Regions from separate parts of the Delftia sp. RIT313 genome, predicted to be linked through region 2. Evidence: predicted binding sites of a transcription regulator. Region 2 holds the regulator's gene; the other holds the start of a gene.

Region 1 (7,466 bases), on a different contig from region 2:
GGGCAGCACGCATGCCATCGTGGGCGAGTCGGGCTCGGGCAAGACCACCACCATCCGCGCCATCGTGGGCCTGGGCCGGCCCACGGCGGGCCGCATCCGCATCGAAGGCACCGAGGTCACGGGCCTGCGCGGCGAGGCCCTGCGCCAGCTGCGCCGCCGCGTGCAGCTGGTCTACCAGAACCCGTTCAGCTCGCTGGACCCGCGCCAGAGCGTGTTCGACATCATCGAGGAGCCCCTGCTGAACTTCGACCCGCTGCCGGCCGATGAGCGCCGCCGGCGCGTGCACGACATGCTGGAGCGCGTGGGCCTGCCGGCCGCCGTGCTGCAGCGGCGCCCGCATGCGCTGTCGGGCGGCCAGCGCCAGCGCGTGGCGATTGCGCGCGCCCTGGTGCTGCAGCCGCAGGTGCTGGTGCTGGACGAGGCCGTATCGGCCCTGGACGTGACGGTGCAGGCGCAGATCCTCGCCCTGCTCGCCCAGCTGCAGCAGCACCTGGGGCTGACCTATCTCTTCATCTCGCACGACCTTGCCGTGGTGCGCCAGATCGCCGACACGGTGTCGGTGCTGCGCGCGGGCCGGGTGGTGGACGCGGGCAGCGTGGAGGAAGTGTTCCAGCGCCCCACCAGCGACTACACGCGCGAACTCATGGACGCCATTCCCGGCAAAAGGAGCATTGATTTTGTCCCTCACCCCGCCTGATACCAACCGTGGCCACGGCTCCCGCAACGGCCCGCGCCTGGGCTTCTTCAGCCGCCTGCTCGACGATGCGCCGGCCGGCGAGCGCTACCGCCTGGTGGCCGAGCAGATCGCCCATGCCGAGGCCCACGGCTTCGACTCGGCCTGGGTAGCCCAGCACCATTTCCATGAAAGCGAGGGCGGCCTGCCCTCGCCCTTCGTCTTTCTGGCCCATGTGGCGGCGCGCACGCGGCGCATCCGCATCGGCACGGGCGTGATCACGCTGCCGCTGGAAAACGCGCTGCGCGTGGCCGAGGACGCGGCCGTGCTGGACCTGCTGACCGGCGGCCGCCTGGAGGTGGGCCTGGGCACGGGCGGCACGGCCGAATCCTTCGAGGCCTTTGGCGTGCAGGGCGCCGAGCGCGGCGCCGTCTTCGCACGCAACTTCGGCGTGCTGCAGGACGCCTGGGCCGGGCGCGCGCTGGCCGGTGGCGTGCGCCTGTACCCGGCCGCGCCGCAGCTGCTGGAGCGCGTCTGGCAGGCCACGTTCTCGGCCGAGGGCGGCGCGCGGGCCGGGGCCAATGGCGACGGCCTGATGCTGTCGCGCACCCAGCCACGGCCCGAAGGCGCGCCGCAGGCCACGCTGTCCGAGATCCAGAACCCCATCATCGACGCCTACCTCGCCCGCCTGCCCGCAGGGCGGGCGCCGCGCATCCTGGGCTCGCGCACGCTGTTCGTGGCCGACCGCCGAGACGAGGCGCTGCGCTGGGCCGAGGCCGGCCTGCGCCGCGTGGCCCTGCGCCATGCCGCCCAGCCCTCGCAATGGGCGGCCCGCGTCGATCCGCAGGCGCCGCTGGCCGATCTCATCGCCGCCTACGACGTGCATGTGGGCACGCCCGACGAGGTCATCGCCTCGCTGCGCGCCGACACGGCGCTGGCGCGCGTGAGCGACATCGTCTTCCAGGTGCATTCCATCGACCCGCCGCACGACGCCATCCTGCGCTCCATCGAACTGACGGCCGCCCATGTGGCACCGGCCCTGGGCTGGCGCCGTGCCGATGAGTCCACATCCACGTCCACCCCAGCGCCCTCTTCCCTCCCCGCAGTCCGGGCCGGACTGCTGCAAGCCGCATGACCATGAACACCACCGCAACGCCCCGCTTTCCCGGCGACGTGATCGACCACCTCGCCGACATCACCCCCGGCAGCGCCCTGGACCGCGTGCGCCGCCACCGCACCGAGGCACGCACGCAGGCCCAGCAAAGCTTTGCCGCCCTGTTCACGCCCGCCGAGCCCGTGCCCGGCACGGTCTCGCTGCGCGAGCGGCTGGCCCTGGCCGCCTTCACGGCCGGGCTGCATGGCGAGCCGCGCAGCGCCGTCTTCTATACACGCGCGCTGGCCGCCGAGGATGCGGAACTGGCCGCCGTGGTGGCGTCCGAAGTGGTGCGTGGCCGCGCCCAGAGCCTGCAGGCCGGCGGCGGCCCGCACGGCCCCTACGGCAGCTACCCGGCAGGCCCGCTGAGCCGCGAGGACCAGCCCGGCCCCGCCTATGCCGTGGACCCGGCCCACGCCGCACTGCTGGGCCCGCGCCTGGCCGCGGCGCTGGCCCATGCCCACCTCCTGGCCTACCACCCGCGCGACGCCAGCGCCGGGGCACTGCAGGCGCTGCAGCAGGCGGGCTGGAGCGAGACGGACATCGTCATCCTGTCCCAGCTGGCGTCCTTCCTGTCCTTCCAGATCCGCGTGGTGGCGGGGCTGCGCGTGCTGGCTGCACGCCCCGCGCCCCAGGCAGCCCATCAACCCACCACCCTGCAAGCCCAGCCATGACCTCAACGAACTCCGCCGCTCCCCAGGTCTTCACCCAGGAACAACTCGACTGGCTGCCATGGATTGAGCCGCTGGAAGAAAGCGAGCTGACCGAACGCCACCATGCAGGCCTGGTCGATGCCTCACGCGCGCAGTCGCCCTACTTCCGCCTGCTGGCGCGCGACCCCGACACGCTGGGCGCACGCACGCGCACCGACAAGGACATCTTCTACAACCCCGACGCCGGCCTGCCGCGCGCCGAGCGCGAGCTGGCCGCTGCGGCCACCTCGCGCGCCAATGGCTGCATCTACTGCGCCTCGGTCCATGCGCGCTTCGCCACGCACTTCTCGCGCCGGGGCGGCGACGTGCAGCGCCTGCTCGACGAAGGCCCGGGCACGGACCTGGGGCCGCGCTGGAATGCCATCGTCACGGCGGCCGTGGCGCTGACCCAGACGCCGCCTGCGCTGGAGCCCGCCCACATCGATGCGCTGCGCACCGCAGGCCTGGACAATGCCGCCATCTCCGATGTGCTGCACGGCACGGCCTTCTTCAACTGGGCCAACCGGCTCATGCTGTCGCTGGGCGAGCCACGGACCACGGCTTGAGGGCGCCCGCCCTCACCACAGCCCCAGCAGCTTCCACCAGACACTGCCGACCACGGCAAAGATCAGCAGCTCGATCACGCACATGGCCGCCCCCACGCGCCACCAGTTGCCCAGCGTGACATAGCCGCTGCCGAAGATGATGGGCGAAGTGCCGGTGGCGTAGTGGGTCAGCGTCATCATGATGGCCGAGCCGGCCGTCATCATCAGCATGAAGGGCACGACATAGTCGGCCGGAATCAGCTGCGCACCCACGGTCAGGAAGGCCAGCATCATCGCGCTGATGTGGGCCGTGGTGCTGGCGAACAGGTAGTGCGAGAACACGAACACGCCCACCAGGATGGCCGCCACCGGCAGCCAGTCCAGGCCGCTGGCGACGATGGCGTTCTTCATGCCCACGGCAAACCAGGACACCACGCCGAGCTTGTTGAGCTGCTCGGCCAGCATGACCAGGGCGCCGAACCATACCAGGGTATCCCAGGCGCTTTTCTCGGACAGCACGTCATCCCAGTCGATGGTGCCCGTGATGATCAGCACGAACAGGCCCAGGAAGGCGACCACCGTGGGGTCCAGCACGAAGGCCGGGCCGAACAGCATCTGCGGTACGTTGGCCCACAGCAGCAGCATCAGGCCGAAGGTGCCCAGCATCACGCGCTCCTTGCCCGACAGCGGCCCCATGCGCGCCATCTCGCTGCGGGCGTACTCCACGGCATTGGGCGTGGCCTTGAGCTCGGGCGGCGACAGCAGGTAGATCACCAGCGGCATCAGCAGCAGGCACAGCAGGCCCGGCAGCAGCATGTACAGCGCCCAGGTGGTCCAGCTCAGGTGCAGGGCCTGGCCCGTGGCCTTGGCCACGAAATCCACCACCAGCGGGTTGGGCGCGGTGGCGGTCAGGAACATGGCCGAGGTGATGGGATTGGCGTGGTAGTTGACCAGGGCCAGGTAGGTGCCCACCTTGCCTTGCGTGCCCTTGGCCGGGTCCGACTCGAAGGCATTGGCGATGGACTTCATGATCGGGTGAACGATGCCGCCGCCGCGCGCCGTGTTGCTGGGGGTGAACGGAGCCAGCACCAGCTCGCAGATCGCCAGGCCGTAGCCGATGCCGATGGTGCGCTTGCCCAGCAGGGCGATGAACATCAGGCCGATGCGGCTGCCCAGCCCCGTCTTCTTGAGGCCGCGCGAGATCAGGATGGCTACCACGATCAGCCAGATCAGCGGGCTGGAAAAGCTGCTCAGCGCATCGGTGATGGCACCCTTGGACGAGCCGGAGGTGACCTGGGACAGCGAGACGATGACGATGGCCATCAAGGCCATCACGCCAATGGGCATGACCTTGAGGATGATGGCCACGATGGTGGTCAGGAAAATGGCGACCAGCTGCCAGCCCTTGGGCGTCAGCCCCTCGGGCACGGGCATCAGCAGCAGGCCGAACAGCACGGCGGTGGCAATCAGTGCCGGCACCAGCCGGAACGGCACGGCCGCCTTGAAATAGCGGAACAGCGAGGCGATCTTCTCGAGCATGTGGATCCTTTGCGTTGCCGGAGCGGCGCCGAGAGAGCATGGCCTGCCGGGAGCAAAAGCCCACCAGCCTGCACGGGCACTGGCGGCCGCGCCGCATGACTGACATCATGATGCAGTGCAGCATGAGCCCGGCTTCCAGCGGGCGCCTGCGCCACCGAAGTTTGACAGGCATCAAGGCCGGGCCAGTAAACCTGGCGACCCAGGCCACCGAGCCCCGCTCACATGACAGCATCCCCAGACCGGGTGCCTTTCGCCCCGGTGTACCCATGCAGTGAAAAAAGGAGAAAAGCCGACATGCCAGCCAACCGATTCTTGCCCGAGGAATGGGAATGCCGGCTCCAGGAAATCGACCTGGAGATCGCCCGCCACGCCGTCATCTGCAAGATCCCGCTGCTGCAGGCCGGTGTGGTGGAGCGCGTGCTGGCCAATGACGCCAGCGTCTGCGGCGCCGAGCACGAGGCCGCATTCAAGACCCTGCGCGGCCTTCTGTACATGCACTACACCGAGCTGCTGCACATCAGCGAAGTGCTCAGCCCCGAGGTCGCCCAGGAAATCGCCCACCGCGTGCGCCTGCGGCTGGGCCAGCGCATCGGCAACCAGCTGGGCGGCTGATGCCGGGCTGTCCGCCTGGCCTTTGCCCTGGCGCGAGGGCATGAAAAAAGGGCTACGACAGTGTCGTAGCCCTTTTCAATTTGGTTGCGCGAGAAGGATTTGAACCTCCGACCTTTGGGTTATGAGCCCAACGAGCTACCAGACTGCTCCATCGCGCGGTATTCCAAAATTATAGCAGATTATTCAGCTGCCTTGGCTTCGGCGGCGCCTTCTTCAGCGCGCTCGACCAGTTCCACGAAGGCCATGGGGGCGTTGTCGCCCACGCGGAAGCCCATCTTCAGGATACGGGTGTAGCCACCAGGACGCTTGGCGAAGCGGGGGCCCAGCTCGTTGAAGAGCTTGGTCACGCTGTCGCGGTCGCGCAGGCGGTCGAATGCCAGGCGGCGGTTGGCAACGGTATCGACCTTGGCCAGGGTGATCATGGGCTCGATCACGCGGCGCAGTTCCTTGGCCTTGGGAACGGTGGTCTTGATGGCTTCGTGCTCGATGAGCGAATTCATCATGTTCTTCAGCATCGCCAGGCGGTGCGAAGAGGTGCGATTGAGTTTGCGGAGGCCGTGACCGTGACGCATGGTGCTTTATTCCTAAAATATGTAATTAGGGCTTGCGCAAACAAGGATGCAAGCCTGGACCCGTTACCGGATCTGCAGCTTGCCTCAACCGAATTTGCGCAAGTTGTTGATTAATTCGTGCAGCCGTATCAGGTACTGCCCGAGGCACTGAGGCTCTCCAAAAAGGAGAGCCTGCAATTATAGTGCTTAGCGCTTTTCCAGGCCAGCAGGCGGCCAGTTCTCGAGCTTCATGCCCAGCGTCAGACCGCGGGAAGCCAGGACTTCCTTGATCTCGTTGAGCGACTTGCGACCCAGGTTGGGGGTCTTGAGCAGCTCGTTTTCGGTACGCTGGATCAGGTCGCCGATGTAGTAGATGTTCTCTGCCTTGAGGCAGTTGGCCGAACGCACGGTGAGTTCCAGCTCGTCCACGGGACGCAGCAAGATGGGATCAAAGGCGGTTGCGGCACCACGGCCACCGGCCGGAGCATCGAAGACGCTGGCGATATCGCCGCCGTCCAGCTGAGCGAACACGGCGAGCTGTTCCACCAGGATCTTGGCGGATGCGCGCACGGCGTCCTCGGCAGTGATCGCACCATTGGTTTCGATCTCCACCACCAGCTTGTCGAGGTCGGTGCGTTGTTCAACGCGGGCCGATTCGACGGCGTAGCTCACGCGCTTGACGGGCGAGAACGAAGCGTCCAGCACAATGCGGCCGATCGACTTCGTGGACTCGTCGCCATAGCGGCGCACGTTGCCGGGCACATAGCCGCGGCCCTTCTCCACCTTGATCTGCATGTCCAGCTTGCCGCCTTGCGACAGGTTGGCGATGACATGATCAGGGTTGATGATTTCCACGTCGTGGGGCGTCTGGATGTCGCGCGCCGTCACGACGCCTTCGCCATCCTTGCGCAGCGAGAGCGTGACCTCATCGCGGTTGTGCAGCTTGAACACCACACCCTTGAGGTTCAGCAGGATGTTGACCACATCTTCCTGGACACCGTCGATGGACGAGTACTCGTGCAACACACCAGCAATCGTCACTTCCGTCGCTGCGTAACCCACCATGGACGAGAGCAGGACACGGCGCAGGGCGTTGCCCAGCGTATGGCCGTAGCCACGCTCAAACGGCTCCAGAACAACTTTGGCGCGATTGTGGCCAAGCTGCTCGACATTGATCGTCTTGGGCTTCAGCAAATTGGTTTGCATGCAGACTTCCTCTCAATACCCCCGGCTCGTTACACCGGTAAGGCTGGTGAAGCACCCCAGCGCGATGCCTCGCGGCTGGGGGACGGTTTTACAGAAATGTCGCTGCGCGGAATTAACGCGAGTACAACTCAACGATCAGGGATTCGTTGATGTCTGCACCGAACTCGTCGCGGTCAGGCGACTTCTTGAACGTGCCTTCAGCCTTGTCGGCAGACACTTCCACCCATGCGGGGAAACCGACTTGACCAGCCAGTTGCAGGGCTTCGACGATGCGGGCCTGCTTCTTGGACTTTTCACGCACGGCGACCACGTCACCCACCTTCACCATGTAGGAAGGGATGTTGACGGATTGGCCGTTGACCGTGATGGCCTTGTGCGACACCAGCTGACGCGCTTCCGAGCGGGTCGAGCCGAAGCCCATGCGGTACACCACGTTGTCCAGACGCGACTCCAGCAGCGACAGCAGATTGGCACCGGTGTTGCCCTTCTTCTTGT
Region 2 (7,466 bases):
AGCCTGCCACGGCATGGACGGCAAGGGCAACCAGGCCCTGGGCGCGCCCAACCTGACCGATGACATCTGGCTGCACGGCTGGGGCGAGGCCGCCATCACGGCCATGATCAACAACGGCAAGCACAACGAGATGCCTGCCCAGAAGGACAAGCTGACCGAGGCGCAGATCGCGGTGCTTGCTTCCTATGTCTGGGGCATGTCGCACAAAGACGGCGCAGTCCGTCAGTAAGCACAGGGGCGGCGCTGCGGCGCCGCCTTTTTGCGTTTTGAGTTTTCAGATATTTCAAAAAAACAAAGGAACCCACCATGAAGCCCGAGAGCGGGGATGACACCGGGAAGCCTCCCCGCAAAGTCATTCCGATCACGCCGGCCACGCCTGATCCGGGCGAGCTGGTGTCGATGTTCGAGTCGGAAAAGAAGGTCTACCCGCGCTCCATCAGCGGTGTCTTCGCACGCTGGCGATGGGCCCTGGTGTTTCTCACCCAACTGGTTTTCTACGGCCTGCCCTGGCTGGAGTGGGGCCAGCGCCAGATGGTGCTGTTCGACCTCGGAACGCGGCGCTTCTATCTCTTCGGGCTGGTGCTGTACCCGCAGGACTTCATCTACCTGGCGGGCCTGCTGATCATCTCGGCGCTGGCATTGTTCCTGTTCACGGCCGTGGCCGGGCGCCTGTGGTGCGGCTTCTCGTGCCCGCAGACGGTCTACACCGAGATCTTCATGTGGGTGGAGCGCAAGGTCGAAGGCGACCGCAGCGCGCGCATGCGGCTGGACAAGAACGGCTGGACCTTCGAGAAGGCCTGGAAGAAGTCGCTCAAGCAGTTGCTGTGGATCGCCATTGCGCTGTGGACCGGCTTCACCTTCGTGGGCTACTTCGTGCCCATCCGCGAGCTGGGCGGCGAGCTGCTGGCGCTGCAGGGCAGCTGGCAGATGTTCTGGGTGCTGTTCTACGGCTTTGCCACCTATGGCAACGCGGGCTACATGCGCGAGCAGGTCTGCAAGTACATGTGCCCCTATGCGCGCTTTCAGAGCGCCATGTTCGACCGGGACACCATGATCGTCAGCTACGACACGGGCCGGGGCGAGCCGCGTGCGCCGCGCACCAAGAAGGTGGACTACAAGGCCCAGGGCCTGGGCGACTGCATCGACTGCAAGATGTGCGTGCAGGTCTGCCCCGTGGGCATCGACATCCGCAACGGTCTGCAATACGAATGCATTGGCTGCGGCCTGTGCATAGACGCCTGCAATTCCATCATGGACAAGATGGAGTACCCGCGCGGCCTGATCCGCCTGACCACGCAGAACGCCATGGCCGGCCTGTGGCGGCGTGCCCAGGTGCTGCGCCGCATCTTCCGTCCGCGCGTGCTGATCTACTCGGCCGTGCTGATCGGCTTGAGCGTGGCCATGATCGTGAGCCTGGCGCTGCGCCAGTCGGTCAAGGTGGACGTGATCCGCGACCGCGCCTCGCTGTCGCGCATCGTGGCGGGCGGCAAGCTGGAGAATGTCTACCGCCTGCAGATCATGAATGCCACCGAGCAGGCCCAGCGCTACCGCATCAGCGCCCACGGCCTCGATGGGCTGGAGCTGGCGTCCGAGCAGGAAGTCGAGGTCGGCCCGGCCGAGACGCGCGGCATTGCGGCGCGCCTGCAGATTCCCTACGGTTCGGCCGAGCCGGGCTCGCACACCGTATTCTTCGATATCGATGCCGTGCATTCGGGCGCGGGACGCGCGTCCGAAAAGGCCGTCTTCCTGGTGCCCCGGTGATGTTCCTGGCAGGCGCGGCAAGGTCCGCGCCTGCCGCCTGAAAGAAAGAGGTTTCCCATGTCTTCCAGTCCCGCAGTGTCCGCGCCCGCGCAGGCTCCCTCGCACCCCGACGCCGGCAAGCCCTGGTGGAAGTTCGGCCATGTCTGGCTGGTGGTGGCCGGCCCGGCGGCCGTGGTGGTCGCTGCCGTGATCACGGCCATCATCGCCATCAATGGCGCCGATCCCGTGATCGACCCCGACTACTACCGCAACGGCATCACGATCAACGAGCGTGCCGATGGCGTGCGCGAAGTGCCCAAGAGCATGGCGCCCGCCGTCACCGGCCGCAACCATGCGGCCACGCCCGCGCACGATCACCCCACGGACCGCTGATCGCCGTGCACCCCTGCAAGAGGCCGCAGTCGCGGCCTTTTTGCATGGCGGATCGCATCTCCGGCATGCGCGACGGGTGAGGGTTTCCTACAGGCGTGCAGGGCGCTGCGGGGCTTGGCGCCATGCGTTGGCGCGGCGCACAATGAAGGCGACCCCTCGACAGCACAAGGAGATCGCTGATGTTGGCCCAACGCTGGATGTGGATTGCCTGGCCTGCCTTTCTGGCAGCCGCCGTGATGGAGATGCTGGTTTTTGCCTTTGTGGACCCCCTGGAGCTGCATTGGCTCGGCGACCTGGGCTGGTCGCGCCAGGGCATCTACACGCTGGCCTTCTTCGCCTTCTGGGGCGTGACCATGCTCTCCAGCCTGATGACCACCATGCTGGGCCGCTCGGCCCGCGATCTCAATGACGGCGTGGTCTCCGAGCCCGACCCGGACCTGGCCATGCAGGGGCTGGGGCGGGACTGAGCGAGAGCCCGCCGCAATGAACAAGGCCCGCTGTCGCGGGCCTTGTTCATTGGCGGATGAATGCTTGCCGCCCTTGCAGCCTCACTGGCACTGCTGGCTGTTGACGATGCGCTTGAGCGCCTCCGTGTCCAGGATGCGCAGATGGCGCTGGCGCACCTCGATGATGTTGTCGTCCGCGAACTTGGAGAAGGTGCGGCTCACCGTCTCCAGCTTCAGGCCCAGGTAGCTGCCGATTTCCTCGCGCGTCATGCGCAGCACCAGTTCGGACTTGGAAAAGCCCCGCGCATGCAGGCGCTGCACCAGGTTGAGCACGAAGGCGGCCAGGCGCTCTTCGGCGCGCATGCTGCCCAGCAGCAGCATCACGCCGTGTTCGCGCACGATCTCGCGGCTCATGACCTTGTGCACATGGTTTTGCAGGGCCGTGACCTCGCGCGACAGGTCTTCCAGCTTGTCGAAGGGCATGACGCAGACTTCGGCGTCTTCCAGCGCGACGGCATCGCAGGTGTGGTGGTCGTTGACGATGCCGTCCAGGCCGATGATCTCGCCGGCCATCTGAAAGCCCGTGACCTGGTCGCGTCCATCCTCGGTGGCCACGCAGGTCTTGAAGAAGCCGGTGCGGATGGCGTACAGCGAGGTGAATGTCTCGCCGTTGCGAAACAGCAGGCCTCCGCGCTTGACCTTGCGGCGCGTGGCCACGATGTCGTCGATGCGCTGCATCTGCTCGGCATCCAGGCCCATGGGCATGCACAGTTCGCGCAGGTTGCAGTTGGAGCAGGAGGCTTTGATGGTCTGAAGGTTCATGGAGTGATAAACATCAGCGGCACACAGCGTGCCGGCGGTGACCTCGTGGATTGCGATGAGTTGGATCAAATTGTCGCAGCAGTCCCTCAAACAACTCTTGATATGAGTCAAGGACATGACCGATGTGCTGCGGCACAGTCGAGGTATTAGAGGAAAAAACCCATGACCGCTGTCACCCCAGAGCTGCTGCGTCGCTTTGACGTACCGGGGCCCCGATACACCTCGTTCCCTACCGCCGACCGCTTTGTCGAGGCCTTTGGTGCAGAGGACTATATCCTGGCGCTGCAACAACGCAAATCGAGTACCGCAGCGCGTGCCACGCCTTTGTCGCTGTATGTGCACGTGCCTTTTTGCGAGTCGCTCTGCTACTACTGCGCCTGCAACAAGATCGTGACGCGCCACCACGATCGCGCCGCCGTCTACCTGGACTATCTGGCGCGCGAGATGGCCTTGCACACGGCCCATTGCGGCAAGGGCCAGACCGTCAGCCAGCTGCACCTGGGCGGCGGCACGCCCACCTTCTTCTCCGACGACGAGCTGCGCACGCTGATGGGCCTGTTGCGCGAGCATTTCAAGCTGGAGCCGGGTGGCGAGTACTCCATCGAGGTCGATCCGCGCACCGTCAGCGTCGAGCGCCTGGTCGTGCTCAAGGAGCTGGGCTTCAACCGCCTGAGCTTCGGCGTGCAGGACTTCGACGAGCAGGTGCAGATCGCGGTGCACCGCGTGCAGCCGGCCGAGCAGGTGTTCGAGCTGGTGGCGGCCGCGCGGCAGCTGGGCTTTGCCTCCATCAACGTGGACCTGATCTACGGCCTGCCCAAGCAGACGCCCGAATCCTTCGAGCGCACGCTGGCCCAGGTCAACGCGCTGCGGCCCGACCGCATCGCGCTCTATGCCTATGCCCACCTGCCCGAGCGCTTCAAGCCGCAGCGGCGCATTGCGGCCGAGGATCTGCCCCAGGGGGCCGACAAGCTGGCCATGCTGTCGCGTTCCATCGCCGCGTTCATGGACGGTGGCTATGTCTATGTGGGCATGGACCACTTCGCCCTGCCGGAGGACTCGCTGGCCGTGGCCAAGCGCCAGGGCCGGCTGCACCGCAACTTCCAGGGCTACAGCACCCAGCCCGACTGCGACCTGATCGCGCTGGGCGTGTCGGCCATCGGCAAGGTGGGCGCCAGCTACAGCCAGAACGCCAAGACGCTGGAGGAGTACTACGACGCCATCGACGCCAGCCACCTGCCCGTGGTGCGGGGCCTGGCGCTGTCGCGCGACGACCTGGTGCGCCGCGCCGTCATCATGGCCATCATGTGCCAGGGCGCCGTGCTGTTCGAGCCCATGGAGCAGGCCTGGCTGCTAGGCTTTCGCGAGTACTTCGCGCCCGAGATGGCGGCCCTGGAGGACCTGCAGGCCAAGGGCCTGGTGCAGATCAGCGACGAGGGCTTCCAGGTCACGCCCATGGGCTGGTACTTCGTGCGCGGCGTGGCCATGCTGTTTGACCGATATCTGCAGGCGGACAAGAACCGGGCGCGGTTTTCGAGGATCATCTAGGCCCCATGCTGTTGTCGCTGCTCTGGACCGCTTTGATCATGGGGCTCGTCGGCGGGCCCCATTGCCTTGCCATGTGCGCTGCGCCCTGCGGCGTGGTCACGGGCGGGGCGGGGCAGGGCGGCGGCTCGCAGGTGGTGGCCGTGCATGGATTGCAAAGCCGGCTGTGGCTGCGCACGGCGCTGTTCCACGGCGGCCGTCTGGCCGGCTATGCCAGCCTGGGCGCTGCCTCGGCCCTGGCCATGGAGAGCCTGTCCTGGCTCACCAGCCAGACCACGGCGCTGCAGCCGTTCTGGACGCTGACCCATGTCGCCGTGATGGCCTGGGGCCTGGCCATGATGGTGCAGGCCCGCCAGCCCGCCTGGCTGGAGTCTGCCGGTCGCGCCGCCTGGCGGCGCGTGCAGCCCTGGGTGTCGGCGCCGGGCGGTACGCTGGCGGCAGGCTATGCCTGGGCGCTCATGCCTTGCGGACTGCTGTATTCGGCCGTGCTGGTCGCCGCGCTCAGCGGCGGCCCGTTGCAGGGCGCGCTGGCCATGGCGGCCTTTGGCGTGGGCAGCGGGCTGTGGCTGGTGGCCGGCCCCTGGCTGTGGCGGCTGGGCCGGCAGCGCCTGAACGGCCTGCGCGCCGAATGGGGCACGCGCCTGGCCGGCCTGATGCTGGTGGGCGTGGCCGTCTGGGCGCTGTGGATGGACCTGATCTACAAGCCCAGCCTCTGGTGCCGTTGAGCAACAGCTGAGGCCAGACTTGGCACCTGGGGTCGCGGATTGGCTGCGAGGCCCTCAGAACTGGAGATAATGCCCGAATCATCGGCTTACATATTGCCGATTCCTTCAGCCTCGGGGCCGTTGCCGCGCGTGAACCATTCCGTCCTCATCGATATCCGAGACCTCCGTCCGGGCATGTTTGTCCAGCTCGATGTTGGGTGGCTGAACCATCCCTTTCCGGTCAGCAGCTTCAAGATCACCTCCAGCGCACAGATCCAGACCCTGAAATCCCTGGGCCTGGAGGTGGTGCGCTGTGTCCCGCACAAAAGCGACACCTGGCCCGCCGAGGTGCGCACCCCGCCGCCGCAGGAGCTGCCGCCCGTCGTGGTGGCCCCCGAGCCTGCACCCACCGAACCTGCTCCAGCACCGTTGCTGCTGTCCGTGCCCGACTGGCGCGGCCGGCTGGAGGACTGCAATGCGCGCTTTCAGAAGGTGGAGCGTGGCTATGTGGCCATAGAGACCACCATTGCCAGCGCGCCCGAGCAGGCGCGCATGCCCACCGAGGCCCTGGTCGATGGCTGCCTGGCCGAACTGGCGGGCCCGCAGGACGTGGCCATTCACCTGCTGTCCGATGGCGTGGGCAGCAGCCAGAGCGTGCATGCCGTCAACGTGACCGTGCTCAGCCTGCTGCTGGGCCGGGCCCTGGGCCTGCGGGAATCGCTGCTGCGCGACCTGGGCCTGGCGGCGCTGCTGCATGACGCGGGCAAGCCCGTGGCCGGTGTCGAAGGCATGCACGGCCTGGCCCTGGAGCCTTCCGTGCCCGACGCCCTGCGCGAGCGCTACGAGCGCCATGTGGGCGAATCCGTGGCCATTGCCATGCGCATGGGCCTGTCGGCCCAGGTCACCACGGCCATCGCCCAGCACCATGAATGGGCCGACGGCACGGGGTTCCCGCTGAGCCTGGTGGCCGAAGACATGGAGCTCACGGGCCAGATCCTGGCCCTGGTCAACAGCTACGATCGCCTGTGCAATCCCGGCGATGCACAGACGCCGCATACGCCGCACGAGGCCCTGTCCATGCTGTTCAGCCGGCTGCGCGACAAGTTCGCCGCGCCCGTGCTCAATGGCTTCATCCGCATGATGGGTGTGTTCCCCCCGGGCTCGGTGGTGGAGCTGACCGACGGGCGCCATGCCATGGTCATGTCCGTGAATGCATCACGCCCGCTCAAGCCCTCGGTGATGGTGCACGATGCCGGCGTGCCGGCCGCGCAGGCGCCCGTGCTGGCGCTGGAGCTGTTTCCCGAGCTGGGCATACGCCGGGGAGTGGCGCCCGCGCAACTGCCGCGCGATGCGCTGGACTACCTGTCGCCGCGCCGGCGTGTCTGCTATTACTTTGAACGGGCGGTGGAGTTGGATCCACCGAAGGTGGCGTCTTGAACAAGCAAGCGCTCAACCGCGCCTGGCCCCGCCTGCTCGATGCACTGCAGGAGGCCCTGTGGCTGATCGATGCGCGCACCCTGAAGGTGCTGCGCGCCAACGCCGCCAGCGAATCCGTCACCGGCTATGAGGCCGATGCGGCCCCGGGCCTGCCCGTGCAGGTGCTGGCCGCCACGCCGCAGCAGCAGGCTTTCTGGAGCGATCCCTTCAACTGGCAGGCCGGAGCCCAGTTCATTGCCGAGGTGCGCCGCGCCGATGGCCAGCTGGCGCCCGTGGAGATGCGCGTGCGCGCGCTCGATGGCGAGGTGCTGCTGGTCAGCATGCTGGACCGGCGCGAGCAGGCCTTGCACGAGGCCGAGTTCGAGAGCCTGCTGGGCGAGCT

What was found. The regulator FNR, encoded in region 2, switches genes on or off when oxygen is low (the NO sensors DNR and NnrR bind a similar motif). The targets are predictions, from matches to a motif close to TTGATNNNNATCAA.
Region 1: the regulator FNR is predicted to act here: its motif matches at 4,764-4,777, upstream of BW39_RS05470 (DASS family sodium-coupled anion symporter).

The regions. Positions count from the first base shown of each region.
Region 1 covers NZ_JFYT01000030.1:96,982-104,447, forward strand. The annotation lists gene BW39_RS05450 (dipeptide ABC transporter ATP-binding protein) at 1-697, shown strand, start outside; gene BW39_RS05455 (putative FMN-dependent luciferase-like monooxygenase) at 678-1,808, shown strand; gene BW39_RS05460 (CMD domain protein) at 1,805-2,500, shown strand; gene BW39_RS05465 (alkylhydroperoxidase domain protein) at 2,497-3,084, shown strand; gene BW39_RS05470 (DASS family sodium-coupled anion symporter) at 3,097-4,602, opposite strand; gene BW39_RS05475 (hypothetical protein) at 4,897-5,214, shown strand; tRNA gene BW39_RS05480 (tRNA-Met) at 5,296-5,372, opposite strand; gene rplQ (50S ribosomal protein L17) at 5,394-5,786, opposite strand; gene BW39_RS05490 (DNA-directed RNA polymerase subunit alpha) at 5,973-6,971, opposite strand; gene rpsD (30S ribosomal protein S4) at 7,084-7,466, opposite strand, start outside.
Region 2 covers NZ_JFYT01000002.1:100,467-107,932, reverse strand. The annotation lists gene ccoP (cytochrome-c oxidase, cbb3-type subunit III) at 1-229, shown strand, start outside; gene ccoG (cytochrome c oxidase accessory protein CcoG) at 307-1,761, shown strand; gene BW39_RS02330 (FixH family protein) at 1,819-2,133, shown strand; gene BW39_RS02325 (hypothetical protein) at 2,313-2,600, shown strand; gene fnr (fumarate/nitrate reduction transcriptional regulator Fnr) at 2,682-3,401, opposite strand; gene hemN (oxygen-independent coproporphyrinogen III oxidase) at 3,564-4,946, shown strand; gene BW39_RS02310 (sulfite exporter TauE/SafE family protein) at 4,952-5,668, shown strand; gene BW39_RS02305 (HD-GYP domain-containing protein) at 5,738-7,084, shown strand; gene BW39_RS02300 (bifunctional diguanylate cyclase/phosphodiesterase) at 7,081-7,466, shown strand, end outside.